Regions from separate parts of the Tardiphaga sp. 841_E9_N1_2 genome, predicted to be linked through region 3. Evidence: predicted binding sites of a transcription regulator. Region 3 holds the regulator's gene; each other region holds the start of a gene.
What was found. Region 3 encodes HrcA, which represses chaperone genes, less so after heat shock. Its sites were predicted from a motif close to GTTAGCACTCNCNNNNNGNGAGTGCTAAC; they were not measured.
Positions count from the first base shown of each region.

Region 1: a site for HrcA is predicted at 2,007-2,035, ahead of AB8A50_RS11080 (co-chaperone GroES). Genes of this name have one in related genera too.
Region 2: a site for HrcA is predicted at 2,478-2,506, ahead of AB8A50_RS26860 (co-chaperone GroES). Genes of this name have one in related genera too.

Region 1 covers NZ_JBPWQC010000001.1:2,270,198-2,275,868, forward strand. Annotated here, with positions in the region: gene AB8A50_RS11065 (dipeptidase) at 1-701, opposite strand, end outside; gene AB8A50_RS11070 (cupin domain-containing protein) at 803-1,351, opposite strand; gene AB8A50_RS11075 (usg protein) at 1,459-1,743, opposite strand; gene AB8A50_RS11080 (co-chaperone GroES) at 2,163-2,480, shown strand; gene groL (chaperonin GroEL) at 2,521-4,164, shown strand; gene AB8A50_RS11090 (hypothetical protein) at 4,317-4,808, shown strand; gene AB8A50_RS11095 (ArsR/SmtB family transcription factor) at 5,100-5,435, opposite strand; gene AB8A50_RS11100 (SDR family NAD(P)-dependent oxidoreductase) at 5,519-5,671, shown strand, end outside.
Region 2 covers NZ_JBPWQC010000001.1:5,608,061-5,613,731, reverse strand. Annotated here, with positions in the region: gene AB8A50_RS26875 (protein phosphatase CheZ) at 1-457, shown strand, start outside; gene AB8A50_RS26870 (MFS transporter) at 487-1,695, opposite strand; gene AB8A50_RS26865 (hypothetical protein) at 1,758-2,285, opposite strand; gene AB8A50_RS26860 (co-chaperone GroES) at 2,597-2,893, shown strand; gene groL (chaperonin GroEL) at 3,044-4,699, shown strand; gene AB8A50_RS26850 (hypothetical protein) at 4,900-5,671, shown strand, end outside.
Region 3 covers NZ_JBPWQC010000001.1:4,458,276-4,463,946, reverse strand. Annotated here, with positions in the region: gene AB8A50_RS21455 (hypothetical protein) at 1-1,314, opposite strand, end outside; gene pncA (bifunctional nicotinamidase/pyrazinamidase) at 1,572-2,288, shown strand; gene grpE (nucleotide exchange factor GrpE) at 2,343-2,942, opposite strand; gene hrcA (heat-inducible transcriptional repressor HrcA) at 3,048-4,136, opposite strand; gene rph (ribonuclease PH) at 4,290-5,012, shown strand; gene rdgB (RdgB/HAM1 family non-canonical purine NTP pyrophosphatase) at 5,048-5,671, shown strand, end outside; gene hemW (radical SAM family heme chaperone HemW) at 5,670-5,671, shown strand, end outside.

The DNA.
Region 1 (5,671 bases), 2.2 Mb from region 3:
TGGGCATTGGAATGGGTCGCCACCAGCGGCGCCTTCGACAGCCGCGCCACGTCCCAAAAACCCTTCTCGGTGATGTGCGACAGGTCGACCAGAATCTTCAGGTCATTGCAGGCGCCGATCAACCGCTCGCCGGCCGCGGTGAGACCGTCGCCGAGATCGGGCCCGGACGGGAAGTGAAACGGCACGCCATGGCCGAAGATGTTGGTCCGGCTCCACACCGGCCCGATCGACCGCAACCCCGCCGCATAGAGAACGTCGAGGAATCTGAGCTCGGCGTCGATGGCCTCCGCGCCTTCCAGATGGACCACCACGGCCAGCGCCTTGCGCTCAATGGCGGACCGGATTTCGGCGGTGGTGGTGCAGATCGCCACCGCGCCTGCGGAAGCGCGTTCGAGCTGCAGCAGGATGGCCAGTTCGGCGACGACGGAATTGCGCGCCTCGTCCATCGTCAGCGGCTCGGGGAGCGGCACGGCGTAGCGTCCGCCCGTCATCTGCGCCATGAATCCCGATGACGCCTGAGCCGCCGGCGAATACAGCGCGAACAGCCCGCCGACGAACGCGCCGGCCTTCGCTTTCGGCAGGTCGATGTGACCGGCGGCTTCCCCGGTCAGGAAGTCGGATACCGGATCGTGCGATTGCGATTTGTACAGCCGCAGCAGCACATCGTTGTGACCGTCGAAAACCGGAACGGATGCAGTCATGAGATACTCGTTGAGGGCCAGGGCAGCGACGGGCTCAGCATAGCTGATTCAACGCCACTGCGACGCGCGAACAAGGCACGCGTCGCATTTCCGCACGCGAACTACCGGACTTCCACCGTCTTGAACTCCGCCGGAAGGATCACTTCCAGCAGTTCGCAATTGTCGGAGTAATCACGGATCAGATGCCTGATGCGTGGCGGCTGGGTCCAGCATGACCCCTGACGCATGGTCATCTCGCCCTCGCCTTCCATATAGGCCTTCACCCAGCCGTTCAGCACATAGACCAGCTGAAACTCGGCATCGTGATAGTGAAGCTTGGAGACCTCTTTCGGATCGCAAGGTCCGATCAGCCGGATGACATGCGCGTGCGCCAAACCGCCGGTCGCAGCGGCAACGCCGAGATCGCGATACTTTGCGTAGGCACGCAGGCCGTCGCCGAGAAATGCTTCTTCCTGATAGTGGCTGATCGCGACGCGCTGCTTGCGGCGCGGGCCGGGTTTCGCCGCGGCCTTGGCGACAGCTTTTGTACTCGCCTTGGCCGGCTTGCCAACAGCGAGCTTTTTTGCTGCTTTCGCTACCACCCGTGTCGCAGGCTTCTTCGTCACAGCCGTTTTCGCCGCGCTCTTTGACGTTCGCTTCAGCTTCGCCATGTCGTGTTTCCCACCCGGCGCAATGCCTAACAAACGGCCAGCGCGTCCGGGAACCTAGCTGTAGTTCAGCACAGCGGCAATTCATCCGGCGCGTTGAGAGGCGCGGACTAGTGCAACCGGAAGACGCCATCCACGGCACGAAGCTCGGCCGGCTTGATCAGTTTCGAATGCGCGACGGTGACCGCAAAGAGCGGGCCATCAAGCTTCTCCTGCCAGAAATCCAGGAAATCCTTCAGCGCGGGAAACTTCGGAAACAAATCATAGTTCTGCCAGACATAGGTCTGCAGCAGCGAGGGGTGGTCCGGCATGCGGTAGAGAATCTGCGCCGTCGTCAGTCCGTAGCCAAGCACCTGCTTTCTGAAATCGTCAGAAACTGCATTTCTCGAGACCATGTTCAACCTCCATGGACAGAGCGCATTCGGCTAAGTGGATTCCGGTTTGACGTCGAACTTCGCTCTGCTCTCCTGTGACCGTGCTGACTGCAGCGAACCGGCTTCCACTTCGCCCGTGACAACACGATGCATGAAATGTGACGCAAGCAACGTCTTCATCACAAGCTTAAAAGTTTAATAATGTATTGAAAGCCGAGTGTTAGCAGCCACTTACCGTGGATGCTAACGGATTCGAGAACCGGTATCGGAGGGTCTTAACCAATTCTGGCACCCGTCATATTTGAGTGCCAAAATATTTGGTAAAGACCCTTGCCGGTGGGGAACGTTCGGCCTATGTCCGGACCAGCTGCGCTGGCACTTGTTGGCTCAGACTGCCAATTTAAATTTCTCAAGCATCTACAGAAACTTAGGAGGACTGCATGAAATTCCGTCCGCTTCACGATCGCGTTGTGGTCAAGCGTATCGACGCCGAAGAGAAGTCCGCTGGCGGCATCATCATTCCGGATAGTGCCAAAGAGAAGCCCTCCCAGGGCGAGATCGTCTCCGTCGGCCCGGGTGGCCGCGACGAAGCCGGCAAGCTGATCCCGATCGATCTGAAGGTCGGCGAGCGCGTGCTGTTCGGCAAGTGGTCGGGCACCGAGGTCAAGATCGATGGTCAGGACCTGCTGATCATGAAGGAAAGCGACATCATGGGCGTCCTCGAAGGTGCCGCTCCCGCCAAGAAGAAGGCCGCTTAAGCGCCTTTCCCACCCATCCTGATTTTCAAGGAAGCAAAACATGTCAGCTAAAGAAGTGAAATTCGGCGTTGATGCCCGCGACAAGATGCTGCGCGGCGTCGACATTCTCGCCAACGCCGTGAAGGTGACGCTCGGTCCGAAGGGCCGCAACGTCGTCATCGACAAGTCGTTCGGCGCACCCCGCATCACCAAGGACGGCGTCACCGTCGCCAAGGAAATCGAGCTCGACGACAAGTTCGAGAACATGGGCGCCCAGATGGTGCGCGAAGTGGCCTCGAAGTCGGCCGACGCGGCCGGCGACGGCACCACCACCGCCACCGTGCTCGCTCAGGCGATCGTCCGTGAAGGCGCCAAGTCGGTTGCTGCCGGCATGAACCCGATGGATCTGAAGCGCGGCATCGACCTGGCGGTGGAAGCCGTGGTTGCTGACCTCGTCAAGAACTCCAAGAAGGTCACCTCGAACGACGAAATCGCCCAGGTCGGCACGATCTCCGCCAACGGCGACGCAGAAATCGGCAAGTTCCTCGCAGATGCGATGAAGAAGGTCGGCAACGAGGGCGTCATCACGGTTGAAGAAGCCAAGTCGCTCGAAACCGAACTCGACGTCGTCGAAGGCATGCAGTTCGACCGCGGCTACATCTCGCCCTACTTCGTCACCAACGCCGACAAGATGCGCGTTGAATTCGACGACGCCTACATCCTGATCAACGAGAAGAAGCTCTCCTCGCTGAACGAGATGCTGCCGCTGCTCGAAGCCGTCGTGCAGACCGGCAAGCCGCTCGTCATCGTCGCAGAAGACGTCGAAGGCGAAGCTCTCGCCACCCTCGTCGTCAACCGTCTGCGTGGCGGCCTCAAGGTCGCTGCCGTCAAGGCTCCGGGCTTCGGCGATCGCCGCAAGGCCATGCTGCAGGACATCGCGATCCTGACCGGCGGCCAGGCGATCTCGGAAGATCTCGGCATCAAGCTCGAGAACGTCACGCTCGCCATGCTCGGCCGCGCCAAGAAGGTGATGATCGACAAGGAAAACTCCACCATCGTGAACGGCGCCGGCAAGAAGGCCGACATCGAAGCACGCGTGGCGCAGATCAAGGCGCAGATCGAAGAAACCACTTCGGACTACGACCGTGAGAAGCTGCAGGAGCGTCTTGCCAAGCTGGCTGGCGGCGTTGCCGTCATCCGCGTCGGCGGCGCGACCGAAGTCGAAGTGAAGGAGCGCAAGGACCGCGTTGATGACGCGATGCATGCGACCCGCGCTGCGGTTGAAGAAGGCATCGTCCCCGGCGGCGGCGTCGCTCTGCTCCGCGCTTCGGAACAGCTGAAGAAGATCAAAACCGCGAACGACGACCAGAAGACCGGCGTCGAGATCGTCCGCAAGGCCCTGTCGGCTCCGGCTCGCCAGATCGCCATCAACGCAGGCGAAGACGGTTCGGTCATCGTCGGCAAGGTCCTCGAGACCGCGACCTACAGCTACGGCTTCGACTCGCAGACCGGCACCTACGGCGACATGCTCAAGAAGGGCATTATCGATCCGACCAAGGTTGTCCGTGCAGCGATCCAGAACGCAGCTTCGGTTGCCGGCCTGCTGATCACCACGGAAGCCATGGTTGCCGAACTGCCCAAGAAGGGCGGCGCAGGCGGCGGCGGCATGCCTCCGGGCGGCGGCATGGGCGGCATGGACTTCTAAGTCCAACGCTTCAAGCAACTATCAGAATGCAGAACCCCGGCAGCGATGCCGGGGTTTTTGTTTAGGGCTGGTCATCGCAGACAATCGCGGAAGCCATTGCGGGTTGCGTGGCTACGGATCGTCTACTTGGTGGAAGCATCAGGGAAATAATCATGCGCATACTCATCGCTCTTTCTTTCATCGGCCTCAGCACCGCCGCGCATTCAGCTGCACGCAGCGCCTTTGAGAGTGCCAAGCACGTGTATGCGGTGATGGATTTGCGACAGAATCTTTTGAGTGAATGCGCAAAACAGGATCCGGCGAACACGGGCAAATACAACGCCGAGACTACCCGCTACCGACAGCGGACCAAGGTGCTGAGCGAAAAGGTGCGACAGCTTATCGTCGCCGAAGTGCCATCGACTCCGCCGGAGCAGAGCATAGGGGTCATCGCAAAATGGTCGGAAAGTGAATCGCGGCGCAATCTGAATTTTCAGCTTCAGCCGCAGCACCGTGCGCAATTCATGCAGAAATGCAGCTACATCATCGATCCCGATAACCGCCCGCGATCCAACGCCGCCAAGGCGCAGCACAACCAGATCATGGGTCTTCCCGAGGATGAATGGCCAGCCGATGTCCGCGTGATTAACGCATGGAAGCCATAGCGACCGCATCCCTTGGGCAACGCTTGCTGTGTGTTCTGTGCAGACGACAAAAGTCGTAGCACCAATCACCGATTTCTCATCGCAGCGCTATGTGTCCCGCCGCACTGTCATATGCCGTGGACCTGTCTGCACCATGCGCACGGTTGTCCGTCACGGGCCAATGGGCCGCTGCGTCGTGACCAAGACGCGGGTCTACCGTTAAGACGCGATCTCCGTCCGCAGTCTGAGGACTTCAGCTCGATCATGGCATTCAAAGCCTGGCAGTGATGCCGGGCATTTTTGTTGGCTGCGTCAGGCAACTGCCGCCGCGGACGGCTCGACGGAGCACGCCAGGATCGCCATCAACAGCCCGGGAAACCGCGCTTCGATATCGGCCGCCCGCACTGCGTTTTGATGCTCGACGCCCTTTTTGCTGGTCTGGATCAGGCCGGCCTCGCGCAACACGCGAAAATGGTTCGACAAAGTGGACTTGGCGATGGTCGGAAATGGCGACGCCGCCGTGCAGGACAGGCAACCGCTCTCCTGCAGCAAGCCCCGGACGATCTGCAGCCGAATGGGATCAGCCAGCGCCGAGAGCACGCCGGCCAGCGTGATGTCCTTGGTCGCGGGGTGAACGAACTGAACCATAAAAAAGATATAGACGCCCCCTTGCGCTGGTTCAATAGTCCCATACTTCCGAACTATTGAAGCATCCAAGAGGGATCACGACCATGACCAAGACATTCGAAGGCAAAGTTGCGCTGGTGACCGGCGGCTCCAAGGGCATCGGCGCTGAAATCGCCATCCAGCTCGCCGCCGGGGGCGCTGCCGTCGCCGTCAATTATGCTTCCAGCAAGAAGGGCGCCGACGAGGTCGTCGCGAAG
Region 2 (5,671 bases), 1.1 Mb from region 3:
AGTTCTTCACGGCAAGAGCTTCGAAGGCGACGAAATGGCGAAGGTCAACGGTGAACTCGGCGCTGTCGTCGGCGGCACCGAAGAAGCCACGCAGCAGATTCTCGCCGCAGCCGAAGCCATCGATAATGCATCGACAGCGCTCGGCAAGGTGACCTCACCCGATCAGCAGAAGCAGATGCTGGAAGAGATCGGCGATAACGTCGTCGCGATCTTCGAAGCCTGTAACTTCCAGGACCTCACCGGCCAGCGCATCAGCAAGGTGATGACCACGATGAAGTTCATCGAAAACCGCATTACTGCGATGATGGACATCTGGGGTGGCGTCGATGAGATCAAGGCGCATGCGCCGGCCAAGGTCGACGACCGTAGCGAAGACGACAAGCTGCTGAATGGTCCGAAACTGGACGGCGATATCGGCCATGCTTCGCAGGACGATATCGACGCGCTGTTCGGCTAAGATAATTTTCGACCACAGTTAGAGATCGTTTAACGCCGGGCAGCAATGCCCGGCGTTTTTATCATCACGAAACAGAGCAGCACCGCGAGTGCCAGCACGGTCCCAAGCAGCAGCACCATGCGGTCGGACAGCGTCTCGACTGCGGACGCCACCACGAATGGCGCGAAGGCCTGCACGAACAAAGCCGGCCGCGCGATACGGCCGATGACGCGGCCATACCCCATCGGGCCAAACATCAGAAGCGGCAGCGCGCCGCGCGCGATGGTCATGACGCCATTGGCGGCGCCGAAAGCAACCGCGAACAGCGCCGCGAGCGGAAATGAAATCCCGGCCAATGCCAGCATCGCGAAGGCCGACACCACCAGCACCACCGCCCCGCGCGCGATCCACAGCGGATGGGTGCGCCCCGCCAGCATGAAGTCTGCCAGCCGCGATGCCACCTGCGCCGGACCGAACATCGCACCGATGGTCACCGCCGTTGCAGCACTGAGCCCGCCGCGCTCCAGCAGCGCGAGCAGGTTCGAGGTCACGCCCGACAGAATGAAGCTGTAAAGCGAGAACGCCGCCGCCAGCAGGATGAACAGCCAGCCTTCCGGGCGCAGGGTTGCCTGCGGGGGAACGACAACGGCGTCCACCACGGGCAGAGGCGCGACGGCGACGTGGCGCGGCAATGCAAAAGCATGAAGCGGCGCAACGACAAATGCGAAGATCGCTGCGAAGGTCAGATACGTCCCGCGCCAGCCGACGGCCTCAAGCAGAAGATGGGTCGCCGGCCAGCCAACCGTCGAGGCGAAGCCGCCTGCAAAGGTCACGAAGGTGATCTGCCGCCGCGCCGAGGCACCGAAGATACGCGTCAGCGTGGCGAAGGCGGGATCGTAGAGCGACGCAGACATTGCAGCGCCGAGCAACACCCAGCAGGCCAGATAGGTCGCGGGATGATCGGCGACTGAAAACAGAGCGAGACCCAAGGCACCGGCCAATGCGCCCGATGCCATGACGACATTGCCGCCGTGGCGGTCGATCAATCCACCAACCACCGGCGACAGCAGTCCCGATACGATCAGCCCCAGCGAAAAGCCCGCCATGCCGAAGGCCAGCGACCAGCCATGTGCCGCCGTGACATGCGGCATGGTCAGCACCGGTGGATAGATCAGGATGCCCCAGGTCAGGATCTGGGTGAATGCCAGCACGAGGACCGCGCGGCCCGGTCCGAAAACGAGGTCGCGCAATCGGTGCATGGGCTCACGTCTTCAAGGGAGTGGCGGGACCCGCCTTACACCTCAGGTCAGGCCTTGTCAGGTCAGGCCTTGGGTGCGCAACGGACATAGACCATGTTGCCGTAGCGAACCGCAGCGTCCTTGTCGATGAAGCGCGTGACGAGAATCCGACCGTCGAAGGAGACGATCTCGCGATCCTTCTCACCACCGGCGGGACCGGGCGGGCCGATATAGTTCTTGCCGCTCGGCGAGCCCTTGAGGCGCAGTTCCTGCGGCGTCGCCTCGTCGGCGAGATGCATGATGACGCCGCCGGTGGCGCCCTGGCCGATGATATAGGGCTGCTTGCACTGGCCGCGCGCGGCATTCTCGGTGCGAACGCGATCGTTGGGATTCATGTAGGACGCCAGACCCCAGCGGCCGACGAGTTCTTCCGAGCGGATCGAGGCTGGCAGTTCCGGCGCCGGCGGGGGCTCCGGCGGCGGTGTCGGCTGCGAGTTCCCAAAGCTGAACCCGCCCAATCCACCAGACGTGCCGCACCCGCCCAATGACAGCGCCAAAGTTGAAACGATCGCCAGATGGGCAACCGTGCGGGCGTAGCGTGACCTGATCATATCATCCCCTAGAGCAAATTCCCCGGCTGCCCGTCCCGGCAGCCAAGCGCAAAACACCTGACGGCGCAATGAGGTCGGCAGAATTACGCCGACTCTCCATTATGGTTTCCAGATCATCCTATATTGGCCTCACCAAGGCCTTAAGGCCTCGCTTGACTCAAAAAGCGTCTGGCCATATTTCCCGGACGCTCAATTAGCACTCCCGGAGCGCGATTGCTAAGGGAATGAGCCGGCCGCCCTGAGCGTTCCGGCTGGATTCCCGCCCGCCTCCGAGATGGCAACGAAATCGCAAACCCTAAAGGGACACTCCCATGGCCAAGACCAAATTCCGCCCGCTGCACGACCGCGTCGTCGTCAAGCGCATCGTCGCCGACGAGAAGACCAAGGGCGGCATCATCATCCCGGACAGCGCCAAGGAAAAGCCGTCTGAAGGCGAAGTCGTCGGTGTCGGCCCTGGCGGCCGCGACGAAGCCGGCAAGCTGATCCCGATCGACATCAAGGTCGGCGACAAGGTTCTGTTCGGCAAGTGGTCGGGCACCGAGATCAAACTCGACGGCGAAGAACTCCTCATCATGAAGGAGTCGGACATCATGGGCGTGATCGCTTAAAGGCGGTCCGCTCTCCAAACACTCGGACGTCTTGCCCGGACTTGATCCGGGCATCCATCTGGCTTCTTCGCAGGAAGATGGATGGCCGGGTCAAGCCCGGCCATGACAGCGTTTTAATTTCAAATTCCCATCACTTGGAGCACCATCAACATGGCAGCCAAAGACGTTAAATTCTCCGGAGACGCGCGCGATCGCATGCTGCGCGGCGTCGACATTCTCGCCAACGCCGTCAAGGTCACGCTCGGTCCGAAGGGCCGCAATGTCGTGATCGAGAAGTCGTTCGGCGCTCCGCGTATCACCAAGGACGGCGTCACCGTCGCCAAGGAGATCGAGCTCGAGGACAAGTTCGAGAACATGGGCGCGCAGATGCTGCGCGAAGTCGCCTCGAAGACCAACGACACCGCAGGCGACGGCACCACCACCGCCACCGTGCTGGCCCAGGCCATCGTCCGTGAAGGCGCCAAGTCGGTTGCTGCCGGCATGAACCCGATGGACCTCAAGCGCGGCATCGATATCGCCGTCGCCGCCGTCATCAAGGACATCACCAAGCGCGCCAAGCCGGTTGCGTCTTCGGCTGAAGTCGCTCAGGTCGGCACCATCTCCGCCAACGGCGACGCCGCCATCGGCAAGATGATCGCCCAGGCGATGCAGAAGGTCGGCAACGAAGGCGTCATCACGGTTGAAGAGAACAAGTCGCTCGAGACCGAAGTCGACATCGTCGAGGGCATGAAGTTCGATCGCGGCTACCTGTCGCCCTACTTCGTCACCAATGCCGAGAAGATGACCGCCGAGCTCGAGGACGTGTATGTCCTGCTCGTCGAGAAGAAGATCTCCAGCCTGCAGGCCATGCTGCCGGTGCTCGAAGCCGTGGTGCAGTCGGGCAAGCCGCTGCTGATCATCGCTGAAGACGTCGAAGGCGAAGCCCTCGCCACCCTCGTCGTCAACCGCCTGCGCGGTGGCCTCAAGGTTGCTGCCGTCAAGGCACCGGGCTTCGGCGATCGCCGCAAGGCGATGCTGGAAGACCTTGCGATCCTGACCGGCGGTCAGCTCGTCTCGGAAGATCTCGGCATGAAGCTGGAAAGCGTCACGCTCGCCATGCTCGGCCGCGCCAAGAAGGTCGTGATCGACAAGGAAAACACCACCGTCGTCAACGGCGCTGGCAAGAAGCCGGCCATTGAGGCCCGCGTCAACCAGATCAAGGCACAGATCGAGGAAACCACCTCGGACTACGACCGTGAGAAGCTGCAGGAGCGTCTGGCCAAGCTGGCTGGCGGCGTTGCCGTCATCCGCGTCGGCGGCGCGACCGAAGTCGAAGTGAAGGAAAAGAAGGATCGCGTGGATGACGCGCTGAACGCCACCCGCGCGGCCGTTCAGGAAGGCATCGTCCCCGGTGGCGGTACTGCGCTTCTGCGCGCCAAGAAGGCCGTCGGCCGTCTCACCAACGAGAACGCCGATGTGCAGGCCGGTATCAACATCGTGCTGAAGGCGCTGGAAGCTCCGATCCGCCAGATCGCCGAAAACGCCGGCGTTGAAGGTTCGATCGTGGTCGGCAAGATCCTGGACGAGAAGTCCGAGACCTTCGGCTTCGACGCGCAGACCGAAACCTATGTCGACATGGTCGCCAAGGGCATCATCGATCCGGCCAAGGTGGTGCGTACTGCACTGCAGGACGCCGCCTCGGTTGCCGGCCTGCTGGTCACCACCGAAGCCATGGTCGCCGAACTGCCGAAGGAAGCTGCACCGGCGATGCCGGGCGGTGGCGGCGGTATGGGTGGCATGGGCGGAATGGGAGGCATGGGCTTCTAAGCCCTGCTTTCACGCTCAACTGCATTGTGATCGAAGGCCGCCTCCGGGCGGCCTTCTTTTTTGCCCTGATACAATGCGCCCGCGACTTATGGCCTTTCGCCTTGGTCGCGGTTCTGATTCAATCCCGTGATTAATCTCGCATGGGCGGAATCAGATAAATCCGCCCGGAGACACGTCGATAACGTCCAGGGACTTTTGAAATGCGCGCGCTTCATCTTTGTCTGCTCGGCCTTACGGTCACCGCCTCGGTTGGGACCGTCCACCACGCCTTCGCGCAGGTGAAAGCCGCGCCGAAGAGCCAGCCGGCAGGCCCCGAGACGCGCTATTTCACCTCGATCGACGGCGTCATGAACGGCAATGCCGACGTGATCCTCCGGGAGACGCGGCAGGGCAAGGCCGTCACGGCCGCGACGCTTGATGTCTGCTATCCCGCCGAGAAGGGCAGCGACCGCAAGGATCGCTTCGTCGCCAATCTCACGGTCAGCGGGTCGACGCTGACCGGCGCAACGCAGACCCAGGTCGACAAGCTGCCGGTGACCATCAAGCTGAACCGCCGGCCGACCGGCGACACGTTCGAATTCAAGGGACAGATCTCGGTCGGCCAGACCAACAACAACGTGACGTCTTCGGACAATTCGGATCAGAGCGAGAAGGAATTCCAGGACAATCAGTCCACCGACGACAATATCGCGCCCGCGCCGAAGGATTTCACCGAAGTCTCTCCAGAAGCCATCGCGGTGAAGATCAAGCTCGAAGCCGCACTCGATTTCGTCCGCACGCTGCGCGGGCAGAATGTCGAAGTCGCGTTGAACAGCCTGGCCGTATCGTGCGATGCACTGCGCGCCGGCGAGCAGGTCATCAGCCTCGCCATCGATCCGGAACGCGCCGCGGCTTTCGTCGCCAAAACCAAGACCTATCCCGGCGTCGTCAATGTCGGCTGGACCACGGGCGCTATCGACATGGATCGTACCG
Region 3 (5,671 bases):
GTCGGCTTCGCGATCGTCAATCAGCACCACATCCGGCGGCAGCTTGCGAATATCATCGACCAACCCATTTCGCTCAGCCGCCAGATACTCATCGAAACGTGCTGATGTTGCAGCGTCGATCGTCCGCTCCAGACGAGCGCGGCGGACGATCTCCCGGATCGACAGCGCCTCCTGACGTGACACCCAGACACCGCCAACATTGCGCACGAGCGGATGTGCAATCGTCGCCGCCCCACCCAACATGATGATCTTCGGACGCTGCAGTCCAAGCTTTACCACAGCATCTTGAAGTGCACGCACATCGACGCTGGCCTTGAACCAGAAGCAGGCACTCACGAGGAGCGCCACAGCGGCGACCGACGAACCGACCTGCAAGCGTGGCCCATGCTGTCGTGCGCGATCGATCGTTGCGACGGCATAACCAAACGCCATCAGCGCCAGCGCCACCATCGGATAGGCGTGATAGTTATAACCCCTGCTTTGAACGAAATAGGACATCGCAAAGCCAAGCGAGCTAGCCAGGAGCACGACAAGAGCCGGGTCTGCTGAACGCCGACTCTGTAACAGCAGTGTGGCGAATACGGCGACCAGCCATAACGTCGTCGCACCGCCCAGCGCGAGCGCCAGCCACGACGACGTCAGCAGCCGATACACGTCGCTGGCAACAGGATAGATCACGGTGAAATAGGCGGGGAAGGCCACGTAGACCCACAGTGCATAGGCCACCACCAGTGCGCTGGCGATCCAGTTCTCCGGCGCGAAAACAATCCTCCACTGCCGTGCATTGGTCGCCGCCGCGATAACGGCTGTACCGACGCCGAACGCGAAATACGGTTTGAAGCACATAGTGATAGCAGCACTGATGCCGGCGATGACGACCACGCCAGGCGGGATTATCTCGCCATCGGCGCGGCGGATCAGGACCGCCAGCGCGGGCAACAAAAACAGCAAGGCGAGATGTTCGCGCTGGCCGAAGTCGTACATTGGCAGGATGCCGAGCACCGCGATCGCACAAACCGCCAGCGGAGCAGCGGCGGCGCGCCCGGGGATGCGCGAGTTGCGCAGCAGCCGCCATGTCACTACCATCGACCCTGCGATGAGGCCGAATACCAGCACGAGCGTCATGAGCTCGGCGCGCAATCCCAGAAGCCGTCCCAGTACCACGGCGATAATATTGACCGCCCCGGCCATCGGGGGGTTAATCTCAAGAATATCGAGATAAAGACGCTGACCATCGAGCACGCGTTCGCAGACGATCAACAACCAGCTGACATCGACATTAAACGGCAGCACCGCGCGCAGCCCGACGGCCACCGCGCAGACGAGAGCGCCGGCGATCAGCCAGATGGCCGCAAGCCGCGTCCGAGGCGTGGTCGCGCCGCCGAGTTGCAAACCGGCATCGATCATCATGCACTTATTCTTTCGGCCAATACCATCGCTACGCTAGGAGAGCCGCGTTAAAAAGCCATTGCGCGGGTCTGCGAGACACCGCCGCACCATCCATATCGAGCCGCCTTTACGGAAGCGCCTGGACCTGATTTGCTGCAGAAATTCTGACAGGAGATGTTGCGATGTTCGATAGACGTCAGCTTCTTGTGGGACTTGGTGCGCTAACAGCGGCCGGCATGGCGCCTAAGGCGCTCGAAGCGGCAGGCAAGGTCAGCCTCGATCGCACATCCGTCCTGCTGGTGATCGACGTGCAGAATTGCTTCCTGCCCGGTGGCAGCCTTGCGGTAAAGGACGGCGACAAGGTCGTCCCGGTCATCAACGGCATCGCGAAGAAATTCGCCGATGTGGTGATGACACAGGACTGGCACACGCCGGGCCATATCTCCTTCGCATCCAGCCACAGCGGCAAGAAGCCGTTTGAGACCCTTGAGGTGAAATACGGCAAGCAGGTGCTGTGGCCGGATCACTGCGTGCAGGGCACTGAAGGGGCTGCGCTCTCGAAGGATCTCGCCATCCCGCATACCGAGCTGATCCTGCGCAAGGGCTTCAACAAGGACGTCGACAGCTATTCGGCCTTCACCGAGGCCGACGGGAAGACCACCACCGGTCTCGCCGCCTATCTGAAAGCCCGCAAATTGCAGCGCGTGTTCATCGCCGGCCTCGCCACCGACTTCTGTGTCGCGTGGTCCGCGCTCGATGCGCGAAAAGCAGGTTTCGATGTCTATGTAGTCGAAGATGCCTGCCGCGGCATCGACACGCAGGGCTCGCTGGCCAAGGCCTGGGCCGACATGAACAAAGCCGGCGTGAAACGGATTCAGTCAGGCGATCTGGCGGCTTAACTCTCGCTGTCATCGCCCGGCTTGACCGGGCGATCCAGCTCTTACTACGCAGCTTTACTCCGACGCTACAGGCGCCGCCTTGGCCCCACCCTTCGACACGCCGACCAGCGCCGGGCGCAGTACGCGTTCGCCGATGGTGTAGCCGGCCTGCACAACCTGAACGACGGTGCCCGCAGGCACGGAAGCATCGGGCACTTCGTACATCGCCTGCTGGAAATTCGGATCGAACTTCTCGCCCGACGGATCGAACTTCTTCACGCCGTTCTTTTCCAGCGTGTTGAGCAGCGAACGCTCAGTGAGCTCCACGCCTTCGAGTAGCGCCTTCAGGCCCGGATCGGCGGCGGCCTTGGTATCGGCAGGCACGGCATCGAGGGCGCGCTGCAGGCTGTCGGCGATATCGAGCACTTCGCGCGCGAAATTGGCGATCGCATAGGTGCGGCCGTCGGCGACTTCCTTCTGGGTCCGCTTGCGCAGATTTTCCATCTCCGCCAGCGTGCGCAGCATCTTATCGCGCGATTCCGCCGCTTCCTTGGTCAGGGCCTCGACTGAATTCGGTTCCGGATCGTCCGGCATGATGTAGGGCTTGGAGACCACCGGATCGGCGGCCTGCGCCGTCTTGTCCTGATTGTCGTTCTGCCCATTGGAATCAGTCATCACGCTGCCTTCTCAAAAACACGCCAAAATGGTGGGATTGCTGAGCGGGATATCGGGGTTTGAGCGCCGAAAATCAAGCGCAACCGGCCGGATTCGGCCGATCTGTCAGCCCCCGAGCATGCGGCTGACGATACGCGCCGCGTAATCTACCATCGGGATCACCCGCGCATAGTTCAGCCGGGTCGGCCCGATGACACCGAGAACGCCGACAATATGGCCGGCGCCATCGCTGTAGGGCGCAATGATCGTGGACGAGCCGGACAGCGAGAACAGCTTGTTTTCCGAGCCGATGAAGATGCGGACACCTTCGGCCGTCTCCGCCCGGCCGAGAAGGTCGATCACCTCGCGCTTGGCTTCGAGATCGTCGAACAGGAGGCGAACGCGTTCAAGATCCTCCAGCGCGTGGAGATCCTCGAGCAGATTGGCCTGGCCGCGCACGATCAGCTGCCGATCGTCCTTCTCGCCACCCGACCAGCTGGCAATGCCGGCGGCAATGACCTTCTGGGTCAGCTGATCGAGCTCGATCTGGTTCTGGGTCAGCGCCGTCTCCAGCTCCAGCCGGGCCTCAGCCAGCGTGCGGCCGCGAATCCGGGCATTGAGGAAGTTCGACGCCTCGTTCAGCGCCGACGACGGCACCCCCGGCGGCAGGGTCAGCACGCGGTTTTCGACCTGGCCATCCTCGGCGACCAGCACGACGAGCGCCTTTTCGGGCTCCAGACGGACGAATTCGATGTGTTTCAGCCGCACATTGGACTTGGCGGTCAGAACCACCGCCGCCGCGCGGGTCAGGCCGGACAACTGCGTCAGCGCCTCGCCGAGCGCCGCCTCCACCGTCTGCGAGCGCCCCACCGAGGACAATTGCTGCTGGATCGACTGCCGCTCCGGCTCGGTGAGGTCACCGACCTGCATCAAGGCATCGACGAAAAACCGCAGTCCGAGTTCGGTCGGAAGCCGTCCGGCAGAGGTGTGCGGCGCATAGATCAGGCCGAGCTGCTCCAGGTCCGACATCACGTTGCGGACCGACGCCGGCGACAGCGGAACCGTGATCAGGCGCGAAATATTGCGCGAACCGACGGGTTCGCCCGTGGCGAGATAGCTCTCGACGATCTGCCGGAAGATCTCACGCGATCGCTCATTGAGCTGGGCGAGCCCGGCATGCGGCGAAATCAGGCCGATCGGATCGTGGTGGGCCACAGGATACTCCTTGAGGACCTAATCTGTCGCTCCGGCGGGCCGGATACAAGCACCATTGCGGTTGTGGAACCTGCCCTGCCCTTGCCGCTGCGGTCCGTGGCCCCTAAAAGCACCGCGAACAGGCTTTCTCTGGACATTTGGAAGGATTTTCTCATGCGGCCAAGCCGTCGTGCGCCCGATGAACTGCGCGCCGTGTCGCTGGAACGCGGCGTGGTCAAATATGCCGAAGGTTCCTGCATGGTGAAATTCGGCGACACTCATGTGCTGGTGACCGCGACGCTGGAAGAGCGCCTGCCGCCATGGCTCAAGGGCCAGGGCCGCGGCTGGGTCACCGCCGAATACGGCATGCTGCCCCGCGCCACGCTGGAACGCACCCGCCGCGAAGCCGCATCCGGCAAGCAGGGCGGCCGCACCGTCGAGATCCAGCGCTTGATCGGCCGCTCGCTCCGCGCTGCCGTCGACCTCGAAGCGCTCGGCGAACGCCAGATCACCATCGACTGCGACGTCATCCAGGCCGACGGCGGCACCCGCACGGCGTCGATCACCGGCGCATGGGTTGCGCTGGCCGACTGCATCTCGTGGATGAAGAACCGCAACATGTTTAAGAATGGCGGCGGCAACGTGCTGCGCGACAATATCGCGGCAATTTCCTGCGGCATCTATCAGGGCACACCGGTGCTTGATCTGGACTACGCCGAGGATTCCGAGGCCGACACCGACGCCAATTTCGTGATGACCGGCGACGGGCGCATCATCGAGGTGCAGGGCACCGCCGAGAAGACGCCGTTCACGCAGGACGAGTTCCTGAAGCTGATGGCCCTGGCGCAAAAGGGCGTCGGACGCCTCGTCGAACTGCAGAAAATGGCCATCGCGTGATTCCGCAAGTCATCAAGCAGGCGTAGACTCGCATCATGCATCGTCGAATCACTGGGAAGCTCGTCATCGCCACCCACAATCCCGGCAAGCTTGCCGAGATGCGCGATCTCCTGGCGCCCTATGGCATCGAAGCAGTATCGGCCGGCGAACTCGACCTCGCCGAGCCCGACGAGACCGGCGACACCTTCAAGGCCAATGCCGCCATCAAGGCGATTGCCGCGGCCAATGTCGCGCAACTGCCGGCCTTCGCGGATGATTCAGGCCTCGTCGTCGATGCCCTCGACGGCGCACCCGGCATCTTCTCGGCGCGCTGGGCCGGCGAGTCCAAGGACTTCACCGGCGCGATGACGCGGATCGAACGCCTGTTGCAGGAGCGCGGCGCGACCTCGCCTGACAAGCGCACCGCGCATTTCGTCTCGGCACTCTGCGTGGCGTGGCCCGACGGTCATCTCGAGGAAGTCGAAGCGCACGCCCATGGCACGCTGGTCTGGCCACCACGCGGCACTGCCGGCTTCGGCTACGATCCGACATTCCTGCCCGATGGTCACACCCGCACCTATGGCGAAATGACCGCGGTCGAGAAGCACGGGTTGCCGCCACTCGGCGAAGGCCTGTCGCATCGCGCCAGGGCATTCGTGAAACTCGCGGAGATCTGCCTT